Regions from separate parts of the Arthrobacter sp. 05T410 genome, predicted to be linked through region 3. Evidence: riboswitches for the same ligand, from Rfam matches in the RefSeq annotation. Region 3 holds a riboswitch; each other region holds the start of a gene.
What was found. A riboswitch is a leader RNA that binds a small molecule or an ion and turns the genes downstream of it on or off. The one in region 3 is predicted to bind S-adenosylmethionine.
Positions count from the first base shown of each region.

Region 1: another riboswitch for S-adenosylmethionine. It lies ahead of metX (homoserine O-acetyltransferase MetX); the one in region 3 lies ahead of AC1DFR_RS09605 (aminotransferase class V-fold PLP-dependent enzyme).
Region 2: another riboswitch for S-adenosylmethionine. It lies ahead of AC1DFR_RS17950 (methionine ABC transporter ATP-binding protein); the one in region 3 lies ahead of AC1DFR_RS09605 (aminotransferase class V-fold PLP-dependent enzyme).

Region 1 covers NZ_JBFTLP010000002.1:282,605-285,869, reverse strand. The annotation lists gene AC1DFR_RS03705 (MFS transporter) at 1-80, opposite strand, end outside; gene metX (homoserine O-acetyltransferase MetX) at 247-1,386, opposite strand; SAM riboswitch class IV at 1,398-1,513, opposite strand; gene AC1DFR_RS03695 (bifunctional o-acetylhomoserine/o-acetylserine sulfhydrylase) at 1,697-3,013, opposite strand; SAM riboswitch class IV at 3,075-3,190, opposite strand.
Region 2 covers NZ_JBFTLP010000019.1:29,874-33,138, forward strand. The annotation lists gene acs (acetate--CoA ligase) at 1-703, opposite strand, end outside; gene AC1DFR_RS17945 (CoA-binding protein) at 1,011-1,436, shown strand; SAM riboswitch class I at 1,534-1,624, shown strand; gene AC1DFR_RS17950 (methionine ABC transporter ATP-binding protein) at 1,764-2,573, shown strand; gene AC1DFR_RS17955 (methionine ABC transporter permease) at 2,566-3,231, shown strand.
Region 3 covers NZ_JBFTLP010000005.1:183,915-187,179, reverse strand. The annotation lists gene AC1DFR_RS09610 (class I SAM-dependent methyltransferase) at 1-250, opposite strand, end outside; gene AC1DFR_RS09605 (aminotransferase class V-fold PLP-dependent enzyme) at 332-1,771, opposite strand; SAM riboswitch class IV at 1,806-1,919, opposite strand; gene hisN (histidinol-phosphatase) at 1,997-2,827, opposite strand; gene rsgA (ribosome small subunit-dependent GTPase A) at 2,904-3,265, opposite strand, start outside.

The sequences.
Region 1 (3,265 bases), on a different contig from region 3:
GCCGTTACTACCTTCTTCAGTCCGGACGTTTTGACGTCCGGCTCGTCTGCGCGCGTTGTCGCGGCGTTTTCCGTGCTCATGTGAACTCCTTCGGTGTCGCCTTCGACACCCTGCGGACCATTGGACTGAGGACGCCCGTGATGTAGGGCACATGGCGTCATTCCCCATGAGTATGGACGCTCCCGCCCTGAGCCTCAACGGCCATTAGTGCAGAGCGCATCTGCAAAAATGCACAAGCGGGCCGGCCTAGTGGCCGAAGAAGGTCCCCCGGAGCTGCCCGCTGAGCTGGCCGATTTCGGTCAGGAAGCCGTCGTGGCCGATCGGCGCTTCAATGATGTGCAGTTCCGGGCCGCCCGGCAGGGCCTCTGCCAGTTGACGGGACTGGGCCGGGAAATACAGGCGGTCCGAGTCCACGGCCGCCACCAGGAACTCGGCGGTGGCCGGAGCCAGTGCCTCCCCGAGGCTTCCGCGCCCCCGGCACACATCGTGGCTCATGAGGGCTTCGGTGATCGCGATGTAGCTGTTCGCGTCGAAACGCCGGGCCAGTTTGCTGCCCTGGTGGTCCAGGTAGCTTTCCACCTGGTAGCGCCCGCGTCCGGCCAGCGATCCGGCTTCCAGGGGCGTCTCGGACTCCTGGGCGTTGCGGCCAAACCGGCCGTCCAGTTCGGCCGCTGAGCGGTAGGTGATGTGCGCGATGCGCCGGGCGAGGGCGAGCCCTGCTTCGGGTTCCGGGCCGCCGTAGTAGTCCCCGCCCTTGAAGTGGGGGTCCTGGCGGATGGCCAGCGTCTGGGCCTGCGCGAAGGCAATCTGTTCGGCGGTGCTGCTGGCGCCGACGGAAATCACGGCGCAGCGCCGGACCCGGCCGGGAAACGTGACGGCCCATTCAAGGGCGCGCGCGCCGCCGAGCGAGCCGCCCAGCACCGCGTACCAGCTGCCGATGCCCAGGGCATCGGCCAGCCGCGCCTCGGCGGCGGCGGTGTCCCGCAGGGTGACCAGCGGGAACCGCGATCCCCAAGGGCGCCCGTCGGGGGCCGGGGTGGAAGGCCCGGTGGATCCGTAGCAGCCGCCCAGGATGTTGATCGAAACGACGAAATACTTGTCCGTGTCCACGGGAGCCCCGGGTCCGGCGAGCTGTTCCCACCAGCCGGGCTCCCCGCTCTCGCCGCGGGTCACGTGTGTGTCGCCGGTCAGGGCGTGTTCAATGAGCACGGCGTTGGAGGCGTCCGCGTTCAGGGTCCCCCACGTCTCGTAGGCGAGCACCACATCCGGCAACGGAGTCCCGGATTCGAGCTGCAGATCACCGATCCTGACGAACTGGACGGTCCCGTCAGGGGTCCGGGATGGTTTGGTTTCGGGAACACCCGTGCGGGTGACGGCAATCGTCATGTGAGGACCTATCTTCGCGCTTGCCCGCCGTCAGCTGACCGGCAGGCCAGGTCTTCACCCGGGGCACCCCGCCGCAAAAGGAGGGTTGCCGGCCAGCAAGCCGGGGCTGTCGCTGGCACTCATGACCTGGTACGAGTCTACGAAACGGGGTGCGGAAATGACGAAGATTATGACTTCCATGTGACAGCCGGACCAGTCAGCACCGCAGACTCCCCACCTTTGACAGCCGTGACCGGCGGGTCGCCCCGGAGTGCCGGCGATTCCCGGTGTCATGCCCGCAAAGGTGGGGAAATTCGGCGTGGGCTTCGGCCTAGGCGGACTTGGCCGCGCGGAATCCGGCGTCGAGGTCCGCGAGGATGTCGTCAATGTGCTCCAGTCCCACCGAAAGCCGCACCAGCCCGGGGTTCACCCCGGCGATCACCTGCTGTTCGGGCGAGAGCTGGCTGTGGGTGGTCGACGCCGGATGGATCACCAGCGACCGGACATCGCCGATGTTCGCGACGTGCGAGTGCAGTTCGAGGGCATCGACGAACCGCTTGCCGGCCTCCGCTCCCCCGGCAATGTTGAACGCCACGACGGCGCCGGTCCCCTTGGGCCCGTACTTGCGGCCGCGCTCGTACCAGGGGCTGGACGGCAGCCCGGCGTAGGCGACCGATTCGACGTCGTTCCGCCCCTCCAGCCAGTGCGCCACCTTCGTGGCGTTGGCCACGTGGCGCTCGACGCGCAGGCTCAGCGTTTCGATGCCCTGGGCGATGAGGAAGGCGTTGAACGGGGACACCGCGGAGCCGAGGTCGCGCAGGAGCTGGACCCGGGCCTTGAGGATGTAGGAGAGATTCGCGCCCAGCGCGCCGTCGGCTCCGAGGTCGCGGGCGTAGACCAGGCCGTTGTAGGTGGGGTCGGGGGTGTTGAAGCCGGGGAACCGCTCCGGGTCCTTCCCGAAGTCGAAGTTGCCGGAGTCCACGATCACGCCGGCGATCGCGGCGCCGTGCCCGCCGAGGTACTTGGTGGCGGAATGGACCACGATGTCCGCGCCCCACTCGATCGGCCGGATCAGGTAGGGGGTGGAGAGCGTGTTGTCGACAACCAGCGGCACGCCGGCCTCGTGCGCCACCCGGGAGACGCCCTCGATGTCCAGGACGTCCTGGCGGGGGTTGGAGACCACTTCGCCGAAGAACAGCTTGGTGTTGGGCTGGACGGCGTCCCGCCACTGGTCCAGGTTGTCCGGGTCCGCCACGAAGGTCACGGAGATGCCGAACTTCTTCAGCGTGTGCGCGAGCAGGTTGTAGGTTCCGCCATAGAGGCTGGGGCTGGCCACCACATGGTCCCCGGCCTCGGCGATATTGAGGATGGCGAACGTCTCGGCGGCCTGGCCGGAGCTGAGCAGCAGCGCCGCGAGACCGCCTTCCAGGCTGGCGACGCGCTGTTCGACGGCATCCTGGGTCGGGTTGCCGATCCGGGTGTAGATGGGCGCGAGCTCGGCGAGCGCAAAGCGGTTCGCGGCGCTTTCGGCGCTGGGGAACACGAACGACGTCGTCTGGTAGATAGGCAGGGAACGCGCGCCGGTGGCGCTGTCCGGCTCCTGGCCGGCGTGGATCTGGCGGGTTTCAAAGGACCAGGCGTTGGACATTGGTGCTCCTCGAGTCACTGGGCACAGCACCGGCCGGGGCTTTCGGCCCGAACCGGAACAGGCGCCGCGCTTGCCCTCCGGCGGGCGCCGGACGGCCAGGTCTTCACCCGGGGCACCCCACCGCGATACGAGGGTTGCCGGCCAGCAAGCCGGGGCTGTGCGCTGGCACTCATGACCTGACTTCAGTGTAGGAATGGCGGCGGAGCCCTGGATAGCTTTGTGACGAAGATGAAGACGGCCGCCGTGACGGAG
Region 2 (3,265 bases), on a different contig from region 3:
AGACCAGGGAATGGATGGCACCGATCCGGGCCACCGCGAGGGTGATGATCACGGTTTCGGGGATGACGGGGAGGTAGATGACCACCCGGTCGCCCTTGGTGATACCGAGATCCAGGAGGGCATTGGCGGCTTTGGAGACCTCGCGCTGGAGTTCGGCGTAGGTGACGGCACGGCGGTCGCCGGGCTCGCCCTCAAAGTGCAGGGCCACCTTGTCTCCGCGCCCCGCCGCTACGTGGCGGTCGACGCAGTTGTAGGCGACATTGAGCCTGCCCCCTTCGAACCAGGTGATCTGCGGTCCGGTGCCGGCCTCGACGTCGGCCGGGATCCGGCGGTGCGCGGTGTGCCAGGGCTTGGTTTGCTCCGTCGCGCCGCCGGGCAGGTCCGCCCAGTCGAGGCGGAGAGCCTGGGTTTCCCAGAACGCAACCGTCTCTGCCTGGACAGTTCCCGCGGTCGCGGCGCCGCCGTGCCGGGGAAGGTGGTTTCCGAAGGTGGTGCTGCGGTGACGCGCCGGCCCATCGGCGGGGACGCCGTGCACTGCGCCGTCCGTGGACTCGTTCAGGGACCATCCCGAAGAGCCGCGAGAGGAGCCGGGCGCGTCACGCAGCCCTGCTTCGTTCGCCGTCGCGTCCGAAGTGGTTTGTGGGAATGCCTCGGACGCAGTCCGGGCAAAGGTGGGCAGGGCGGAAGAATTCTCAGGGGTCATTGCTGCACTCCATCGGTCCTGGCAGTAGCACCCTTTGTTGCTCCGGCTCCCTCGAATTTCACCGAAGGAGGGCGGAGCGGTTGCGTGGGAATGGTCGTCTCACGTCACCGGGGGGTTGCTGCGGCGTCATCGATCCAGGTCTCTCGGCCGCTCGGGATGGTCACTACCTACTAGAACTTCAGATGCACGATTCCGCAAAATCGGCGTCCGGGAGCGCCGTAATATTCGTTCACCCGGCGTGGGTCCGACCCAAATCATTCATTTATTCGACAATTGCCCGGAAAGGTCGCAGGAGTAAGGTTGATGCATGGCCCATGTTAACGATCCGGCAGTCATTGACCGCCTCATGCGAACCAAAGGCACGTGGGCGGTGGTCGGCCTCACCACCAACGAATGGCGCTCGGCGTATGAGGTCTCCCTCTATGTCCGGGACCGGATGGGCATGACCATCATTCCGGTCAACCTTCCGGGCGACGACGTCCACGGCGAGAAGGGGTACCGTTCCCTGACTGACATCCCGGCGGAGAAGCACCCGATCGACGTCGTGGACTGCTTCGTCAACTCCCACAGGGTGGGCGCAGTCATAGACGAGGCCATCGCAGTAGGCGCCAAGGCCGTCTGGCTGCAGCTGGGCGTCTTCGACGACGCCGCGACGGACCGGGCCAAGGCCGCCGGGCTGGACGTCGTCGTGAACGCGTGCCCCGCCCGCGAAGGCTGGCGCGTGGGCATCTAACGGCCCGGGAATGACGATCAACAGATCGGGAAGAGTCGGTTACAAAATGTGACCGGCTTTTTCTGTATCCGGCCTCCTGCCGTGTGAGATGGACTCGTAACCATCCCGAGCGGCTGAGAGATCTGGCTCCGTGACGCCGCAGCAACCCCCTCCTTTGAGGACGGTGCTACCGCCAGGACCGATGGAGAACCACTGTGTTCTGAGGCTCCCCGGCTTCGCTCAGCGCTGCCCGGAAGCCAGGACCCAGGGCTTTCCTCGGGCGAGCCCGGAGGAAATCATGAACACGCAGACAGCGGCAGCGCCGCGGCCCCGAGCGGGTGGGGGCCTGTGATCGAGATCCAGAACGTCCGCACGTCATTCGCTTCGGCCGCGGGACCTTTCACGGCCGTCGATGACGTCAGCCTGCACATCAGGCGGGGCACCATCCAGGGCATCATCGGGTTCTCCGGCGCCGGCAAATCCACGCTGCTGCGCAACATCAACCTCCTCGAGCGCCCGACGTCGGGCCGCGTCCTGGTGGACGGCGTGGACCTGGTGACCCTGTCCGACGCCGAGCTCCGGACCAAGCGGCATGACATCGGCATGATTTTCCAGCACTTCAATCTCCTCAACAACCTCACAGCCCAGGAAAATGTGGAGCTGTCCCTGAAGTTCGCCGGCGTCGGGAAGGCGGAACGCCGGCGGCGGGCCGCCGAAACCCTGGAAATCGTGGACCTCGCCGACAAAGCGGGAACGTATCCGGCCAAACTCTCCGGGGGCCAGAAACAGCGGGTGGCGATCGCCCGCGCCCTTGCCACCGGGCCCAAAGTGCTGCTCTGTGACGAGCCGACGTCGGCCGTGGATCCCCGGACGACGTCATCGGTCCTGCAATACCTGGCCGACGTCAACGCCGAATTCGGCATCACAATCGTGGTGGTCACCCACGAGATGAATGTCATCAAGGCCATCGCGGACAACGTCGCGGTCATGGAAGAAGGCCGGGTGGTGGAGCAGTTCGACCTCGCCGAACTCCAGCGCCCCGGTTTCCACCCGGCGACGTCGATCGGCCGCTACCTGGTCTCCGATGAGATCCAGCTGGACCGCTCCGGGAGGGGCACCCACACCACAGCCGCGTCGGAGGGCCTGATCAATGTTTGACCGCATCCTGGAAGTCCTGCCCGAAATCGGCGTCGCCATGGGACAGACCCTCACCATGCTGCTGGTGGCCATCCCGCTGGCGGTGCTGCTCGGGACACCGCTGGGTGTCCTGCTCTACACCATCGGTCCCAACGGGCTCAAGCACAGGCCAAAGCTGCACCGGGTCCTGGACGGGCTGGTCAACCTGCTCCGCTCGTTCCCGTTCCTGATCCTGCTGATCGCGATCATTCCCGTGACCAGGTTCATTGTCGGCACGACCATCGGCACGGCCGCCGTCATTGTCCCGCTGACCCTCAACGCCATTCCGTATTTCGCCCGCTTCGTGGAACAGAACCTGAGCCAGCTCGGCGGCGGAGTGGTCGAAGCGGCACGGTCCATGGGCGCCAGCCGGTCCCAGATCGTCCGGGACGTCCTGATTGTGGAGGCGAAGCCCGGACTCGTCAGCTCCATCACCATCATGACCGTCAGCTTCATCTCCTACTCGGCGATGGCCGGACTGGTGGGCGGCGGCGGAATCGGCGACTTCGCCATCCGGTACGGCTATTACCGCTACGAAACGCCGCTCATGATCACCGCCATTGTCCTGATGATCCTGCTGGTCACCATCGTTCAGCTGGGCGGATCCTATGTTGCCCGGCGCCTGGACAAGCGCCTCTGAGCGCCGGCAGCACCCTCGTCCCACCTCCCACAGC
Region 3 (3,265 bases):
CCGTGCCCAGTCCGCGTTCCGCCAAAAGGGAGGTGAACTTCCCGGTGCCCGCGCCAATGTCCGCGGCGTCCCTGGCTCCCGCCGGGACCAGCCAGTCGGCTGACTCCTGCGGATAGCCGGGGCGGACGCGCTCGTAGTGCTCCCCGCCGTCCTGGAAGCTTTGTCCGAGTTCCTGGCGCCGCTCGCTGTGCAGCTTCGGTCCGCTGTGCAGCTTGGGTCCGCTGTGGAGCCTGGGTCCGGCGCTTGCCACGTGCGATCTCCTTCGGGAAGGTCCTGCTTGTTACAGATACCTTTCGAATTTACCGCACCCGCGCCGGGCCCTGATCCTGCGCTAGTCGAGGGTGCAGGGCGCAGCGCCGGCGGTGCCCGGGGTGTTCGGCGCCCAGTGGGGGTAGCTGCGGGTATCGTTGGCCGGCACCCAGCGGCCGGCGTCCACCACGTAATCCCAGCCGAGTCCGTTCTGCCGCAGCTGCTGCAGGCCGGCCAGCAGGCGTTCGGCGTCCTCCAGCCGTGAGCCGAGGCCGAAGCTGGCCCGCAGGGAGCCGGCGGGCAGGCCGAGCCGCTTGAGCAGCGGGTGGGCGCAGAAGCGGCCGTCGCGCAGGCCAATGCCGTGTTCGGCCGACAGGTAGGCGGCCACCAGTCCGGCGTCGTAGCCTTCCACGGAAAAGTTCACGACGCCGATCGTGCCGGTGTCCGGCTGATCGCCTCCAGTGGACGAAGCGGAGGAAGAATCGGAAGCCGAATCGGCAAAGATCCGGTGCACGGTTACCCCTTCGATGCCCTGGAGGCCCTCGACGAGGAAGGACCGGATGGCGTCCTCGTGGGCCTGCCACTGCTCCGGGTCCAGGGCTGCAATGACCTGGGTGGCGCGGGCGAGGGCCGCCGCACCGAGGACGTTCGGCGAGCCGCCCTCGTGCCGGGCAGGTCCCGTGGTCCAGCTGACGGAGTCGAGCCGGGCATCGCGGACCGCGCCGCCGCCGGCCAGGTGCGGGGTGCCGGCGTCGAGCCAGTCCGTCCGCCCCACCAGCACGCCGGCGCCGAACGGGGCGTACAGCTTGTGCCCCGAGAAGGCGAGGTAATCGACGTCGTCCGCGGCGATATTGATCCGCCGGTGCGGGGCGAGCTGCGCGGCGTCGACAACGATCCTGGCGCCGTATTCGTGCGCCAGTGCGGCCAGGGTCCGGATCGGGAGGATCTCTCCGGTGACGTTGGAGGCGCCGGTGACGGCCAACAGGCTGACGCCGCCGCGGGCGAGTTCGTCGCGCAGGCGGTCCACGGTGGCCGCGAGGGTGGCGGCGGCCACGACGCTGCGGTGCGGGACATTCTGCCAGGGCAGGAGGTTGGCGTGGTGTTCGATGTCGAGGTAGAGGACCTCGCCCGCGGGCCGCCCGTCGCGCAGCGGCAGGCAGCCGGCCAGCAGGTTCAGGGAATCGGTGGTGTTGCGCGTGAAGATCACGGAATCGCCGGGCCGGCCGCCCACGAAGTCCCGCACGATGTCCCGGGCGTTCTCGTAGACGGAGGTGCTGATCTGCGATGCGTAGCCGGCCCCGCGGTGCACGCTTGCGTAGTACGGCAGGATTTCGTTCAGGTAGGCCGAGACCACGGACAGGGCCGGGGCGGAGGCGCCGTAGTCGAGGTTGGCGTAGCGCGCGTGGCCGCCGGTGATCAGCGGGGCCTGGATTTCGGCCCCGGTGACGGCTGCCAGCGGGCGGGCCGCGAGGGCAAGCCGTGCATGGAATTCAGGGGCAACGGGGAAAATGGCAGTTGTCATGGGACCTCACTCGAACAGGACCCCACACAGTGGGAATCCGCGCTTGCCGGGTCCGTTCCGGACCGGCCAGGTCGTCACCCGGGGCACCCCACCGCGACTGGAGGGTTGCCGGCCAGCAAACCGGGGTTTAGCGCTGGCACTCGTGACCTGCATCGAGCGTAGGACATCGGCGCAGCCGGGGAAAAGGCGGCCGCCGATTGTGAAGCGGATTATTACGGGCGCGGATCAGTTGTTCGGGTGGGCCTGAAAGAGGTCGTCGAGTCCGGGGTTGAGCCGCTTGAGCACTTCCGAGTGCAGGATCGAATTGGTGGCCAGGGCGTTGCCGCCGAAGGGGCCGTCCTCGCCTTCGAGCGAGGTGAAGCGGCCGCCGGCCTCGGTCACGATCGGCACCAGGGCGGCCATGTCGTAGAGATTCAGCTCGGGTTCGCAGGCGATGTCCACGGCGCCCTCGGCCACGAGGCAGTACGACCAGAAGTCACCGTAGGCGCGGGTCCGCCACACTTCCTCGGTCAGGCCCAGGAACTCATCCAGGTTCCCGCGTTCCTTCCAGCCGCCAAGGCTGGAGTAGGACAGCGAGGCGTCCTCGAGATTGGAGACGTTGGATACCTTCAACCGTGTGGCGGCGGCGAGCGAGCGGCCCGTGTAGGCGCCCGCACCCTTGGCGGCCCACCAGCGCTTGCCCAGTGCCGGCGCGCTGACGACGCCGACCACCGGCTCGCCCTCATCGACGAGGGCGATCAGGGTGGCCCAGACCGGGACGCCGCGGACAAAGTTCTTCGTGCCGTCGATCGGGTCGATGATCCACCGGCGGGAACCGTGGCCCGAGCTGCCGAACTCTTCGCCCAGGACCGCGTCACGCGGACGTGACCGGGAGAGCTGGCCGCGGATGGCCTCTTCCGCGGATTTGTCGGCATCGGTGACGGGTGTGAGGTCGGGCTTCGTCTCGATCCGAAGGTCGAGCGCCTTGAAGCGGCTCATGGTCTGGGAATCGACCGAATCTGCCAGTACATGGGCAAGGCGCAGGTCATCGTTGTAGCTCGAAGCGGGTTGGCTCATGGTTCCAAACTACCGTCAAACCGGGCTGCCGGGCGGGAGGCCGCGGCTCGGCGCCGCCGCCCCGTTGCCGGTCCGGCTAGGAGACGGTGCCCAGTTCCTTGGTTTCCTGCGCTTCCATCCGCGGGTCCGTGCCCAGCAGCCGGCGCAGGGACGCGAGCCTGGCCGGTCCCGAGGGCCCCGCGTGCCCGGCCGCAACCCACTTGTCGACGCCGCAGTTGACGGCCGTGGAGTCATGCTTGCAGCCGCGTTCGCAATCATCGGTGCCGGGTTCCAGGTCCGGGAAGGAACGCAGGATCCGGTCCGGGTCCACGTGGGCCAGACCGAAGGACCGGATGCCGGGGGTGTCGATGATCCAGCTGCCGGCCGGGGCATCGTTGACTTTGAGCGCCAGTGCCGAGGAGGACGTGTGGCGGCCGCGGCCGGTTACCGCGTTCACGC